2 linked regions of the Methylomagnum ishizawai genome follow. The protein of the gene in region 2 interacts with the protein of the main gene of each other region in a pairwise test. Links are inferred from orthologs where the notes say so. Each region holds a gene or a part of one and is shown on either strand. Other genes may lie near its edges.

Region 1 (5,684 bases), 660 kb from region 2 along the record:
TGCGCGAACTCAAAGCCCGCCGCGACGAATGCCAAGCCCAGGCACTAACCCTGGAACAAGCACTGGCCCAGGCCGAAACCTCGATCCGCACCGCCGAGCAAGAACGCGAACGCCTGCAAACCGACGAACGCCGCCTCGCCTCCGAACACGCGAAGCTCAAAGCCGAACTCAGCGCCGCCGAAGCCCGTTGCGAACAAGCCAGCAAGCGCCTGCGCCAACTGGAATTGGAAGCCGAAGACCTGGACTCCCAACGCGCCGAGAACCACGAGGAAACCGCCGAAGCCTGCGGCCTCCTGCTCGATGCTGAAGACCGCCTGACCGAACTCGGTCCCAAATCCACCGAGCAAGCCGCCCGCCGCGCCGCCTTGGAAAGCCAATTGCAGGAAGCCGACGCCGCCCTCCGCGCCGAACGCGACCGCCGCAACGCCCTCAACAGCCGCCGCGAAAGCCTCGTTTCCAACGAAAGCCTCACCCTCAAGCATTTGGAGCGGGCGCAAACCCTGTACCGGCAAGCCCTGGAACGGCTGGAAGCGCTAAACCAACGCTTGGCCGAAACCGCCGCTCCGGTCGAAGCCGAAGCCACCGAGCTAGACCACCTTATCGAACGCCGCACCGCCGCCGACCGCGATCTCAACGCGCTGCGCCGCCGCGATCAAGAAACCAGCGCCGAAATCCGCCGCCTCAACGAAGCCCGCCTCCAAAACGAGCGCGACCTGGAAGCTCTCAAGGAACAGTTGGAACAGGCCAAACTCGAACTCTCCACCAACGAAGTGCGCTGGCAAACGGTGCGCGAGCAATTCGAGGAACTCGACGCCAAACCGGACGAAGCGATAGCGAGCCTTCCGCCCGAAGCCGAGGAAAAGGCTTGGCAACAGCGCGTCGCCGAATTGGCCGAGGAAATCTCCCGCCTGGGCGCGGTAAACCTGACCGCGATGGAGGAATACCAAGCCCAGGACGAGCGCATGAAATTCCTCGAACAGCAGCACCAGGACTTGAGCCAATCGCTCGCCACCCTCAAGGAAGCCATAGCCAAGATCGACCAGGAATGCCGCGCCCGCTTCAAGGACACCTTCGACCAGATCAACGCCGGTTTGCAGCGCATGTTCCCCAAGCTGTTCGGCGGCGGACAGGCGTATTTGGAACTGACCGAGCGCGAATTGCTGGAAGCCGGGGTCAGCGTGATGGCGCGGCCCCCTGGCAAGCGCAATAGCTCCATCCACCTGCTCTCGGGCGGCGAAAAGGCGTTGACGGCGGCGGCCTTGGTGTTCGCCATCTTCGAGCTGAATCCCGCGCCGTTCTGCCTGCTCGACGAAGTGGACGCGCCCTTGGATGACGCCAACGTGGGCCGGTTCAGCCAGTTGGTCAAGGAAATGTCGGAGCGGGTACAATTCCTGTTCATCTCCCACAATAAGGCCACCATGGAAATCGCCCAGCATTTGGCCGGCGTGACCATGAAAGAACCTGGGGTATCTAGAATCGTCGCGGTGGATATTGATGCGGCGGTGGAAATGGCGGCGATGTGAGTATACCGCCCTCCACAAATACTAGAAATTTGGACCACAGGACGACTCAAATGGAAGATGGCGAAGCGGAATCTCACAGGTAGCTTATCAAATAAATTTCCCTCTTTCGACCCGCCCGGATATTCAAAACGCCATGCGCTATCTTTATTCGATAAGCCGCCCATCGATAACACCAAGTCCATCGGATATATCCAGAGATTGGAAAAATTGAGCCGGGAATCGACAACCGGAATATTTGGGAAATCATCGTCCGCAGCCATCGGATCATTTATCGCATCCATCATGAACAGAACGAACCCCGCACCATCCGGTTCTGACATGAAAAACGCGGCGCTCCAATACTTGCTTCATAAATAACCAACCTCCCATCCGAGGAAACCCAATGGACAGAGACACCATTCGCATCGTCCTCTTGGTGATCGGCCTCCTGGTGATCGCCGGCATCTATATCTGGGGCCGCCACCGGCAGAAACTGCTGGATTTCCTCCAACGCCGCGGCGAATACGACGAATTGGGCTACGATCCCGGCCAGGAAGCCCCACCGTCCAAATCCCGCTATCAAGACCCCGACGACGACGAATTCGAAAGCCTGGGCTATAAGGGCCGCAAACCCGCCACGCCGGAACCCGCCGCCTACGGCCTGGACGACGATCTCGACAACGATCTGTTGGACTTCGGGGAATCCAAGCCCGCCCCCGAGCCACCGCCGGCCAAACCCAAACCCGAACCCACCGCGAAAACCCCACCGGAACCCAAGAAAACCACCGGCAGCGCCCCGATCCCGGTCTTGATCCAGGTCAGCGTGGTGGCGAGCGGCGGACGGCGCTATTTCCAGGGCGACGACCTCCGCGACGCGCTGCTCGACCTGGATTTGATCCACGGCAGCATGGGCATCTTCCACCGCTACGACCGCAAGTTCCGGGAAACCCTGTTCAGCGTCGCCAGCCTGGTCGAACCCGGCACCTTCCCGATGGACAATATGGAAGCCTTCGAATGCCCAGGCGTGGTGCTGTTCTTCCAGCCCGACCGGGTGTCCAACCCCATCGCGGTATTCGACGACTTGGTCCGCACCAGCCACAAGCTGGCGAACCGGCTGGGCGGGGCCGAATGGGATGAAAAACGCCAGCTTCTGACCCAGGACAAAATCGCCCATATGCGCGGCCTGCTGGAAGACGCCTGCGAAGACTCATGAACACTCCCGAATCCGCCCGCCACCGCGCCGCCGAATTGCGCGGACAGATCGAATTCCACAACGAGCGCTATCACAAGTTCGACGCGCCGGTGATTCCCGACGCCGAGTTCGACGCCTTGATGCGCGAACTCGTCGCCCTGGAACACGACCATCCCGAATTGCGGACCGCCGATTCGCCCACGCAACGGGTGGGTGCGGCCCCGCTCAAGGCGTTCGCGGAAGTCCGCCACGAAGTCGCCATGCTGTCGCTGGACAACGCCTTCACCGACGAGGACGTGGCCGATTTCGAGCGGCGGGCGCAAAAACCCTTGCACGGGGCGGCGCTGGATTATCTGGTCGAACCCAAGCTGGACGGGCTGGCGGTCAGCCTGATCTACGAAGACGGCGTCCTGGCGCGGGCCGCGACCCGCGGCGATGGCCAGACCGGCGAGGACATCACCCACAATGTCCGCACCATCCGCGCGGTGCCGCTGCGCTTGGCGGGCGCGGGCTGGCCGGCGCGGTTCGAGGCGCGGGGCGAGGTGTTCATGCCCAAAGCCGGTTTCGAGGCGCTGAACGAGCGGGCGCGGCGGCTGGGCGAAAAAACCTTCGCCAACCCGCGCAACGCCGCCGCCGGGAGCCTGCGCCAACTCGATCCCAAGATCACCGCCGCCCGGCCCCTGGCGTTCTTCTGCTATGGCTATGGCGCTTATCCCACCGCCGAACTACCCGCCACCCAAAGCGAACTGATGGCGCGGTTCAAAACCTGGGGTTTGCCGGTCAATCCCGAATCGCATGTGGTCCAGGGCAGCGCGGCCTGCCTCGATTATTACCGCGATCTGCGGGCGCGGCGGGCCGGGCTGGATTACGACATCGACGGCGTGGTCTACAAGATCGACCGGCTGGACCAGCGCGAAATCCTGGGTTTCGTGGCCCGCGCCCCGCGCTGGGCCATCGCCCATAAATTCCCGGCGGAGGAAGCCACCACCCGCGTCACCGCCATCGAGGTGCAAGTCGGACGCACCGGGGCCTTGACCCCGGTGGCGCGGTTGGAGCCGGTGTTCGTCGGCGGCGTCACCGTCACCAACGCCACTTTGCACAATATCGACGAGGTCCGGCGCAAGGATATCCGGGTCGGCGACACGGTCGTCGTGCGGCGGGCGGGCGATGTCATCCCGGAAGTGGTGAAAAGCCTCCCGGAATTGCGGGACACCGAAGTCCCGCTGTTCGAGTTGCCCCCACAGTGCCCCGTATGCGGCTCGGAGGTGGAAACCGCCGAGGGCGAGGCCATCGCCCGCTGTAGCGGCGGGCTGTATTGCCCAGCCCAGCACAAGGAAGCCATCAAGCATTTCGCCTCGCGCCGGGCCATGGATATCGACGGCCTGGGCGACAAACTGGTGGACCAAATCCTCGACAAGGCTCTCATCAAAACCGTGGCCGATCTTTACCGGCTCCAGGTCGATGAACTGGCCGGTTTGGAGCGCATGGGCCGCAAATCGGCGGAAAACCTGGTCGCCGCGCTGGAAGCCAGCAAGCACACCAGCTTGCCGCGCTTCCTATACGCGCTAGGCATCCGCGAGGTGGGTGAAGTCACCGCCCAGACCTTGGCCGCGTATTTCCGCGAACTCAGCGCCATCCAAGCCGCCGACGAAGAAACCCTGCAAACCGTGCCCGATGTGGGTCCGTCGGTCGCCCATCATATCCACACCTTCTTCCGCCAGCCGCATAACCTGGAAGTGGTCGCGGCGCTGTTAGCGGCGGGAATACAGTGGGAACCGATGCCCGAGTTGCCGCCCGCCGCCGAATTGCCGCTCAAGGGCCAAACCTTCGTCGTCACCGGCACGCTGGAATCCCTATCCCGCGAGGAGGCCAAGGCCAAGCTGCAAGCCTTGGGCGGCAAGGTCGCGGGCAGCGTCTCCAAAAATACCCGCGCCGTCATCGCCGGGGCCGATCCCGGCTCGAAGCTGGCCAAGGCGCGGGAATTGGGCGTCGAGGTCTTGGACGAGGCGGGGTTCCTGGCCTTGTTGGATGGCGGGGTACAGGCCCAATGAAACACCGCATCGATCCCAAAATCGACTGCGTCTTCAAGGCGCTGCTGGGCGCGGAGGAAAACCGTAACCTGCTCATCCATTTCCTCAACGCCGTGCTGGACGGGGAATTGCCCGCGCCCATCACGGAAGTCCAAATCCTCAACCCCTTCAACGAGAAGGAGTTTTTGGACGACAAGCTCAGCATCGTCGATGTGAAAGCCCAGGACGGGGCAGGGCGGTTCTACCAGATCGAAATCCAGTTGGTCGCCTACCGCAACCTGCCCGCCCGCATGGCCTACACCTGGGCCGACCTTTATACCCAACAATTGCGTAGCGGCCAGGATTACGAAAAACTCACGCCGACCTACGCCATTTGGTTGCTGGCCGACGATTTGTTCAGGGACGATGGCCGCTATGCCCGCCACTACAAATTACGCGACGAACGCGGCCAAGCTTTGTTGGACAACGGCGGCATCTGGACGCTGGAACTGGGGAAATTCGCGGCGGAACGGGTCGAAACCGAAGAACAGCGCTGGCTCAAGCTGTTCAACGAAGGCGACCGGCTCAACGACACCACGCTCCCCGATTGGATGAACACCCTGGAAATGAGGCAAGCCATGGAAACCTTGAGAAAGTTTTCCGAAAAGGAATTGAACTACTTCGCCTACCAAGCGCGGGAGAACTTCCTGCGCGAGCAACGCACCATCGCATTGGAATTGGAGGAGGCCCGGCACGAACGCGAGCAGCAACGCTTGGTCCTTGAGCAACAGCGCTTGGCGCTTGAGCAACAACGCTTGGCGTTTGAACAGCAAAGCTTGGCACTTGAACAAGAACGCATCGCCAAAGAGCAAGCCGAACAAGGCTTAGCACGGGAACAAGCGGAAAAAGCCGCCCTCCTGGCCGAACTCGAACGGCTCAAAGCGGCGCAACCGAAATCGACCTAATCCTCCCAAAGGCCGC
Region 2 (7,752 bases):
CCTCATGATCGCCAAGCAACCGGACCTCGGCACCGCCGTCCTGGTGGGGACGGGCGGGGCCGCCGTGGTGTTCCTGGCCGGCTTGCCCTGGATTTATCTCCTGGGGCTGGCCGCCCTGGGCGGGAGCCTCCTGCCCGTGGTCTGGCATTTCATGCACGGCTACCAGCGCGACCGGGTATTGACCTTCCTCAACCCGGAGGCCGACCCCCTGGGCCGCGGCTACCATATCATCCAATCCAAGATCGCTATCGGCTCGGGCGGGGTTTATGGCAAGGGCTGGCTGCACGGCACCCAGGCCCATTTGGAATTCCTGCCGGAGCGCTCCACCGACTTCATCTTCGCCGTGTTCGCCGAGGAATTCGGGCTATTGGGCTGTGCGGGGTTGCTGGCGATCTATCTGTTCATCCTCGGGCGCTGCCTGTATATCGTGATGCAGGCCCCGGACCGCTATAGCCGCTATCTGGCGGGGGCTTTGACGCTCACTTTCTTCGTCTATGTGTTCGTGAACATCGGCATGGTGATCGGCATCCTGCCGGTGGTGGGCGTGCCGCTGCCCTTGGTGAGCTATGGCGGTACCTCGATGGTGACCTTGCTGGCGGGCTTCGGGATGCTGATGTCGATCCAGACCCACCAGCGGCGCAACGGGGGCTGAAGCCAGGACAGGCGCGCTCACCCCTCCCGCCCGAACTCCACCATCCCCCGGATCAACTGCGCCAGCGACCGCGCCTCCATCTTGTGCATGAGGTTCTCGCGGTGCTTCTCGATGGTCCGCTCGCTGAGCCCGAATTCCAGGGCGATGGCCTTGCTCGGCTCGCCCCGCACCATGCGGTCCAGCACCTCGCGCTCGCGCTGGGTGAGCAGGGCCAACCGCTGCCGGAACGCGGCGCATTCCACGGCCCGCGCCCGCCGCTCCCGGTCCTGGCGCAGGGCGTCCTGGATGCGGTCCAACATTTGCTGGTGGGTCACCGGCTTCTCCAGGAAATCGAACGCGCCCGCCTTCATGGCCTGCACCGCCATCCACACCTCGGCGTGGCCGGTGATGACGATGACCGGCAAGCACAAGCCCAACTCCCGCAGGCGCTCCAACAAGCGCAAGCCGCCCATCCCCGGCATCCGCACATCCAGCAGCAAACACCCCGGCCTATCGTCCCGGTAGGCCGCCAGGAAATCCTCCGCCGACACAAACGCCTCGACCGGCAAGCCCACCGATTCGATCAACCATTTGAACGACTGCCGCATGTCCTGGTCGTCGTCCACCACGAACACCGTGGAATCCTTCATGCCCCGCTCCTTCCGTCGCCCGTCGGCAAGACCAGTTTGAACACCGCCCCCGCGTCCGGGACCGAGTCCGCCACGATATGCCCGCCATGCGCCTCGGCGATGGTGCGGCAGATCGACAGGCCCAGGCCGATGCCCTTGGCCTTGGTGCTGACGAAAGGCTCGAACATCGTCCCGGCCAAACCATCGGAAAACCCCGGCCCGGTATCGGCCACGGCGATTTCGATTTCCGTGGGCGACACCGGCCCGGCGCTCACCGCGAGCCGGCGGCGTTCGGGCGGGATGGCTTCCATCGCCTCCATGGCGTTGAGCATCAGGTTCAACAACACCTGCTGCAAATGCACCCGCTGGCCCCAGACCGGCGGCAAGGCGGCGGGAAGATGCCGGACCACGGCGATCTTGCGCCGGGCCAACTCCTGGCGGGCCACGGCCAGGGCGGCATCGACCACGGCTTCGACCGCCACCCAGTCCCGGCCCGTCTCGCGCCGCCGGACCAAGTCGCGGATACCATGCACCACCTCGGCGGCGCGTTGTGACAGGCGCAAGGTCTCGTCGATGGCCTCGGCCAGGCGGGGATGGTCCTCGAACACGGCGCGGAACCGGAGCTTGGCCCCGCCCAGGTAATTGGCGATGGCCCCCAGCGGTTGGTTGAGTTCATGGGCCATGGTCGCGGCCAATTCGCCCGCCACGGTGAGGCGATGCACATGCAGCAATTCAAGCCGCTGTTGTTGCAGGCGGTCCTCCAAAGCCTTGCGCTCGCTGATATCACGCAGGATGCCGGTGAAATGGAGGCCGCCGCCATCGAACCCGCCGACGGCGATTTCCACCGGGAACACCGAGCCATTTTTGCGCAAGCCCGACAATTCGCGCCCGCAAGACAGGCTACGGTTGGGACTGGATATCCGGGTCTTGGCGAGCAGAGCATCGTGCGCCTCCCGCAAGGGCTGGGGCATGAGTTGGTTGACGTTGCGCCCGAGCAATTCATCGACCGTGTAGCCGAACATCTGGGCGGCGGCGGGATTGCACAGTTCGATCACGCCCTGGTCGTCGATGGTGACGATGCCTTCCACGGCGGTGTCGAGGATGGCCCGCAACCGGGCTTCGTTGCGCCTGAGCTTTTCCTCCAACAGCCGCCGCCCGGCGGCCTCGGCCTCCAGATGGGCGACGGCTTCGCGGTGGCAGGCGATTTCGCGCTCCAACCGGGCGTTGATCCGTGCCAACTCGGCAGGGCTGGGCAGGTACAAAGCCCGGCGCAGCACCGGCCACAGCAAGATGGCGGTACACACCGACACCGCCGCCGTCACCGCCTTCAAGATGCCCTGCACGGCGTAATCGGGATGCCACAGCACCCAGATATCGAAGAAATGGGTGGTGCCGCAAGCCAGGATGAAACTGGCGAACAGGATGAACATCCAACGGTAGACCAGATCGGTGCGCCGCCGCACGAAGAAGGCCAGCCCGAACGGGATCGAGTAATAGGCCAAGCCGGTCAGGGCGTCGGAAATCACATGCAGTTCGATCAAGCCCCGGCTCCAGATCAAGCAATTGCCATGGGGCAGGAAATCCCCGCGGAAGAACCAGGATAGGAGGGTTTGGAACATGGTGCGCTCTCCGTTCAGGGAAACCCAGGCAATGTGCCGACAGGACAACCTCCATCATAGACCCGGTGGATCGTGCCGTTCCCGGCAGCGGCGCGGTATGAAACCACGCGGCTCCACCGAATTGCCCCCGCCGCCTAGCCTCTAGTATGCTTCCCGGTTTACATCCCCCGACCGAATCCCGACGTATGGACGACACCTACCAGCCCTCCGAGATCGAAGAAGCCACCCAACGCCGTTGGGAAGCGCAAGGCGTGTTCCGCGCCGTGGAAGACCCGAGCAAAGAAAAATACTACTGCCTGTCGATGTTCCCCTATCCCAGCGGGCGGCTGCACATGGGCCACGTCAGGAACTACACCATCGGCGACGTGATGTCCCGCTACCAACGGATGCGCGGTAAGAACGTGCTGCAACCGATGGGCTGGGACGCCTTCGGCCTGCCCGCCGAGAACGCCGCTATGGCGAAAGGCGTGCCGCCGGGCGATTGGACCTTGGACAACATCGCCTACATGAAAGACCAGCTCAAACGCTTGGGCTTCGGCTACGACTGGGACCGCGAGGTCGCCACCTGCAAGCCGGAGTATTACCGCTGGGAGCAATGGTTCTTCCTGCGCCTGCTGGAAAAGGGCTTGGTCTATAAGAAAACCTCGCCGGTCAACTGGTGCCCGCACGACGCCACCGTGCTGGCCAACGAGCAGGTCATCGAAGGCTGCTGCTGGCGCTGCGACACGCCGGTGGTACGCAAGGAAATCTCGCAGTGGTTCATGAAGATCACCGCCTACGCCGACGAGTTGTTGACCGAACTGGACGGCATGACCGGCTGGCCGGAGCAAGTCCGCACCATGCAGGCCAATTGGATCGGCAAGAGCTACGGCGTGCGCTTCGCCTTCCCCTACACCCTGGACGGCAAAGAAGAAAAGCTGTGGGTCTACACCACCCGCGCCGACACGATCATGGGCGTGACCTTCTGCGCCGTGGCCCCGGAACATCCGCTGGCGACCCATGCCGCGCAAAGCAATCCCGAACTCGCCGCCTTCATCCAGGAATGCGCCCAGAGCGGCACCGCCGAGGCCGACATGGCGACCATGGAAAAGAAAGGCATGGCGACCGGCATTGCCGTCACCCATCCCATCACGGGCGAGCAAGTGCCGGTCTGGGTTGGTAACTACGTCCTGATGGGCTACGGCGAAGGCGCGGTGATGGCGGTCCCGGCCCACGACGAGCGCGATTTCCATTTCGCCCATAAGTACGGCCTGCCGATCCGGCAGGTCATCGGCCACAAGGACGGCTGCGCGGAATTCAACGTCGAGGCTTGGCAAGATTGGTACGGCGATAAATCCGTGGCTGTTTGTGTCAACTCCGGCCCCTACGATGGCCTCGCCTACAACGCCGCCGTGGACGCCATCGCCGCCGACCTCAAGGCCAAAGGCTTGGGCGAAAAGCAAGTGAACTTCCGCCTGCGCGACTGGGGCGTTTCCCGCCAGCGCTATTGGGGCTGCCCGGTGCCGGTCATCTATTGCGACGACTGCGGCACGGTGCCGGTCCCGGACGACCAACTGCCGGTGGAATTGCCCAAGGGCGTGGAGATCACCGGCATCGGCTCGCCCCTGGCCCGGTTGGAATCCTTCGTCCACGTCGATTGCCCCAAGTGCGGCAAACCGGCCCGGCGCGAAACCGACACCTTCGACACCTTCATGGAATCCTCCTGGTATTTCGCCCGCTACGCCTGCGCCGACAACGGCGAGGCCATGCTCGACGAGCGGGCCAATTACTGGCTGCCGGTGGACCAATACATCGGCGGCATCGAGCACGCCATCCTGCATCTTCTGTACTCGCGCTTCTACCACAAGCTGCTGCGCGATGCCGGGCTGGTGCAGTGCGGCGAACCGTTCGCCAACCTGTTGACCCAAGGCATGGTGGTAGCCCCGACCTTCTATCGCGAGGACCACGGCAAGAAAGCCTATGTCGGCCCCACCGAGGTCGATGTCAGCACCGACGAGAAGGGCCGCATCACCGGGGCCACGCTGAAAGCCGATGGCGCGCCCGTACTGGTCGGCGGCACCGAGAAGATGTCGAAGTCCAAGAACAACGGCGTCGATCCCGAGCATCTGGTCAGCCGCTACGGCGCGGACACCGTGCGCCTCTTTACCATGTTCGCCGCTCCGCCCGAACAATCGCTGGAATGGTCGGATTCGGGTGTCGAGGGTGCATACCGCTTCCTGCGGCGTTTGTGGCGGCAGGTCGCCCTGCATGTCAACGAAGGCCCGGTCCCGGCTTTGGACCAAACCACGCTGGACGAAGGCCAAAAAACCCTGCGCCGCCAAGTCCACGAAACCCTGCGCAAAGTCACCGACGACATGGGGCGGCGTTTCACTTTCAACACCGCCATCGCGGCCAATATGGAACTCCTGAACGCGCTATCCAAGTTCGAGGACGCCAGCGCCCAAGGCCGCGCCCTGCGCCAGGAAGCCCTGGAACTGGTCGCGCTGATGCTCTCGCCCATCGTGCCGCATATCGCCGAGCATCTGTGGGCCGAACTCGGCCATGCTGACACCATCGCCACCGCGCCCTGGCCGCAATGGGATGATTCCGCCCTGGTCCAGGACAGCCTCGAATACGTGGTCCAGGTCAACGGCAAGCTGCGCGGTAAGATCACCGTGGCGGTGGACGCCCCGAACGAGGCCATCCAAGCCGCCGCCCTGGCCGATGCCAACGTCCAGCGCTTCATCGAGGGCAAGCCGCCCAAGAAGGTCGTGGTGGTGCCCAAGAAACTGGTCAACATCGTGGTATAAGCCCATGGCCCGACGGCTCCGCCTCGCCGCTCCGCTCTCCGCCGCCCTGGCGCTGGCCGCTTGCGGCTGGCACCTGCGCGGCGAAATGCCGGGCACCAAGCTCGAAAACACGCTCTACCTCTCCGGCATCACCAACAAGAACCCGTTCTATGGCGACTTCAACCAGACGCTGAACAACCTCGGCGGCGTGTTGGCCCCGACGCCGGGACTCGCCAGCGCGGTCGTCCACATCACCTCGGCCGCCCACACCCGCCGCCCCATCACCCTGAGCCAGCAAGGCCGCGCCAACACCTTCGACCTGACCTACCGGGTCGTCTACGATGTCCGCAGCCCCAAGGGTGAAATCCTGATCCCGCAACAGGAACTCGAAATCCGCCGCGACTACTTCAACGACCAGACCACGCCGCTGGGCCAAGGCTACGAAGAAGACATGTACCGCCAGGAAATGCAGAAGGAGGCCGCCCGGACCCTGCTGCGGCAGGTGTCCTACACCCTCCGGCAGCAGCGCAAAACGGCGAACCCGACGTGAAACTCTATCCCGAGCAGTTGGAGGAACACCTCAAGCGCAAGCTGCTGCCGATCTACCTCCTGAGCGGCGACGAACCCCTGCAACTGACCGAGGCCGCCGACGCCCTGCGCCACGCCGCCAAGGCCCAGGGCTATCCCAGCCGGGAATTGTTCTACGCCGACGCCGGTTTCGATTGGGCCTTGCTGCGGGAAGCCACCGACGCCTTCTCGCTGTTCGGCGAGCGGCGCTTGCTCGACCTCCGCATCCCCGCCAAACCGGACAAGAACGCCACCGCCGCCCTGTTGCATTACGCCGAGCGCCCACCGGAAGACGCCATCCTGGTCATCAGCACCGCCAAGCTGGCCACCGCCGACCAGAAGGCCAAGTGGTACCAGGCCATCGACAAAATCGGCGCGGTGCTGCCGGTCTGGCCCTTGGAAGGCGAGAAACTCCTGCGCTGGATCGACCGCCGCCTCAGCACGCGGGGGCTGTTGACCGACCAATCGGGCCTGCGCCTCATCGCCGCCCGCACCGAGGGCAACCTGCTCGCCGCCGCCCAGGAAATCGAGAAGCTGCATATCCTGCATGGCCGGGGCAAGCTGAGCGACGAGCAGATCGTCCAGGCGGTGGCGAACAGCGCCCGCTACGATGTGTTCGACCTGGCCGAGGAAGTCCTGCGCGGACAGGCCGGGAAAGCCTACCGGGTGCTGATGGGACTCAAGGCCGAAGGCGTGGCCCCCGCCGTGGCGCTGTGGGCGCTGGGCCGGGATATCCGGCTGGTCGCGGCCCTGCTGCGGGAAATCGCGGGCGGGACCTCCCAAGACTCGGCCTACGCCAAGCTCAAGGTCTGGGACAACCGCAAGGAAACCCTGGGGCTGGCCCTGCGGCGACTGGACCGGGGCACGGTGCATCGCGCCCTGTTGCTGGCCGCAGAGGCGGATCGGGTCATCAAGGGCGCGGGCGTGGGGGAGGCTTGGGATGCGTTGTTGGCGGTGTGTTTGTGTGTGGCGGCACCGCCTGGGAAAGCGGTTTTGGATCGGCTCCATTCATAATCCGGCATAGGAGTTAATTCCATGGGGCACATATTCATCGCGGGCAGTCATCGGGCTTCGTATCGCGACTTTGGAAACCAATGGATGGTCCGTTCCAGAGGAAAACCTATGACGCCTCGTCAAGCGCGGCGAATCAAACTGCCCCGGATTTCCAGCACAACGACATCCGTATACCCTTGAATCCATTGAGCAATAATCCCACCCTCCAGCCATGACCGAATCCATCCAAACCTATCTCGAAACCATCGGCCACAACGCCCGCGCCGCCGCCCGCCAGATCAGCCGGGCCGAGACCGCCGCCAAGAACCAAGCCTTGCTCGCCATCGCCGCCACCTTGGAAGCCGAAGCCGCCTTCCTCATCGCCGAGAACCAAAAAGACCTGGAAGCGGGCCGCCAGAGCGGCCTCGACAGCGCCATGCTCGACCGCCTCGACATCAACGCGAAGCGCGTGAAGACCATGGCCGACGGCCTCCGCGAAATCGCCGCCCTGCCCGACCCGGTGGGCGAAATCACCGGGCTGACCT

Evidence for each region. Proteins that work in one complex are often made in the same cells at the same time.
Region 1: the proteins of leuS (region 2) and ligA interact in binary tests that used the Escherichia coli proteins (3 or more experiments, as listed by UniProt). The link is inferred for Methylomagnum ishizawai from one-to-one orthologs.

Annotation. Positions count from the first base shown.
Region 1 is NZ_FXAM01000001.1:216,487-222,170, forward strand. What follows is about bases 2,229-5,228. They hold ligA (NAD-dependent DNA ligase LigA), read left to right. Parts: upstream 2,229-2,711; coding sequence 2,712-4,745; downstream 4,746-5,228. Other genes in these bases: B9N93_RS00935 (cell division protein ZipA), read left to right, coding at 2,229-2,715; B9N93_RS00945 (Rpn family recombination-promoting nuclease/putative transposase), read left to right, coding at 4,742-5,228. Outside these bases: chromosome segregation protein SMC, read left to right, coding at 1-1,523; more of B9N93_RS00935, read left to right, coding at 1,906-2,228; more of B9N93_RS00945, read left to right, coding at 5,229-5,668. UniProt on the Escherichia coli protein: DNA ligase that catalyzes the formation of phosphodiester linkages between 5'-phosphoryl and 3'-hydroxyl groups in double-stranded DNA using NAD as a coenzyme and as the energy source for the reaction.
Region 2 is NZ_FXAM01000001.1:881,050-888,801, reverse strand. What follows is about bases 2,705-5,868. They hold leuS (leucine--tRNA ligase), read left to right. Parts: upstream 2,705-3,064; coding sequence 3,065-5,668; downstream 5,669-5,868. Other genes in these bases: B9N93_RS03995 (LPS-assembly lipoprotein LptE), read left to right, coding at 5,673-5,868; B9N93_RS04005 (two-component system sensor histidine kinase NtrB), read right to left, coding at 2,705-2,879. In the rest of the region: rod shape-determining protein RodA, read left to right, coding at 1-652; B9N93_RS04010 (response regulator transcription factor), read right to left, coding at 670-1,281; more of B9N93_RS04005, read right to left, coding at 1,278-2,704; more of B9N93_RS03995, read left to right, coding at 5,869-6,197; holA (DNA polymerase III subunit delta), read left to right, coding at 6,194-7,228; B9N93_RS03985 (glutamate-5-semialdehyde dehydrogenase), read left to right, coding at 7,440-7,752.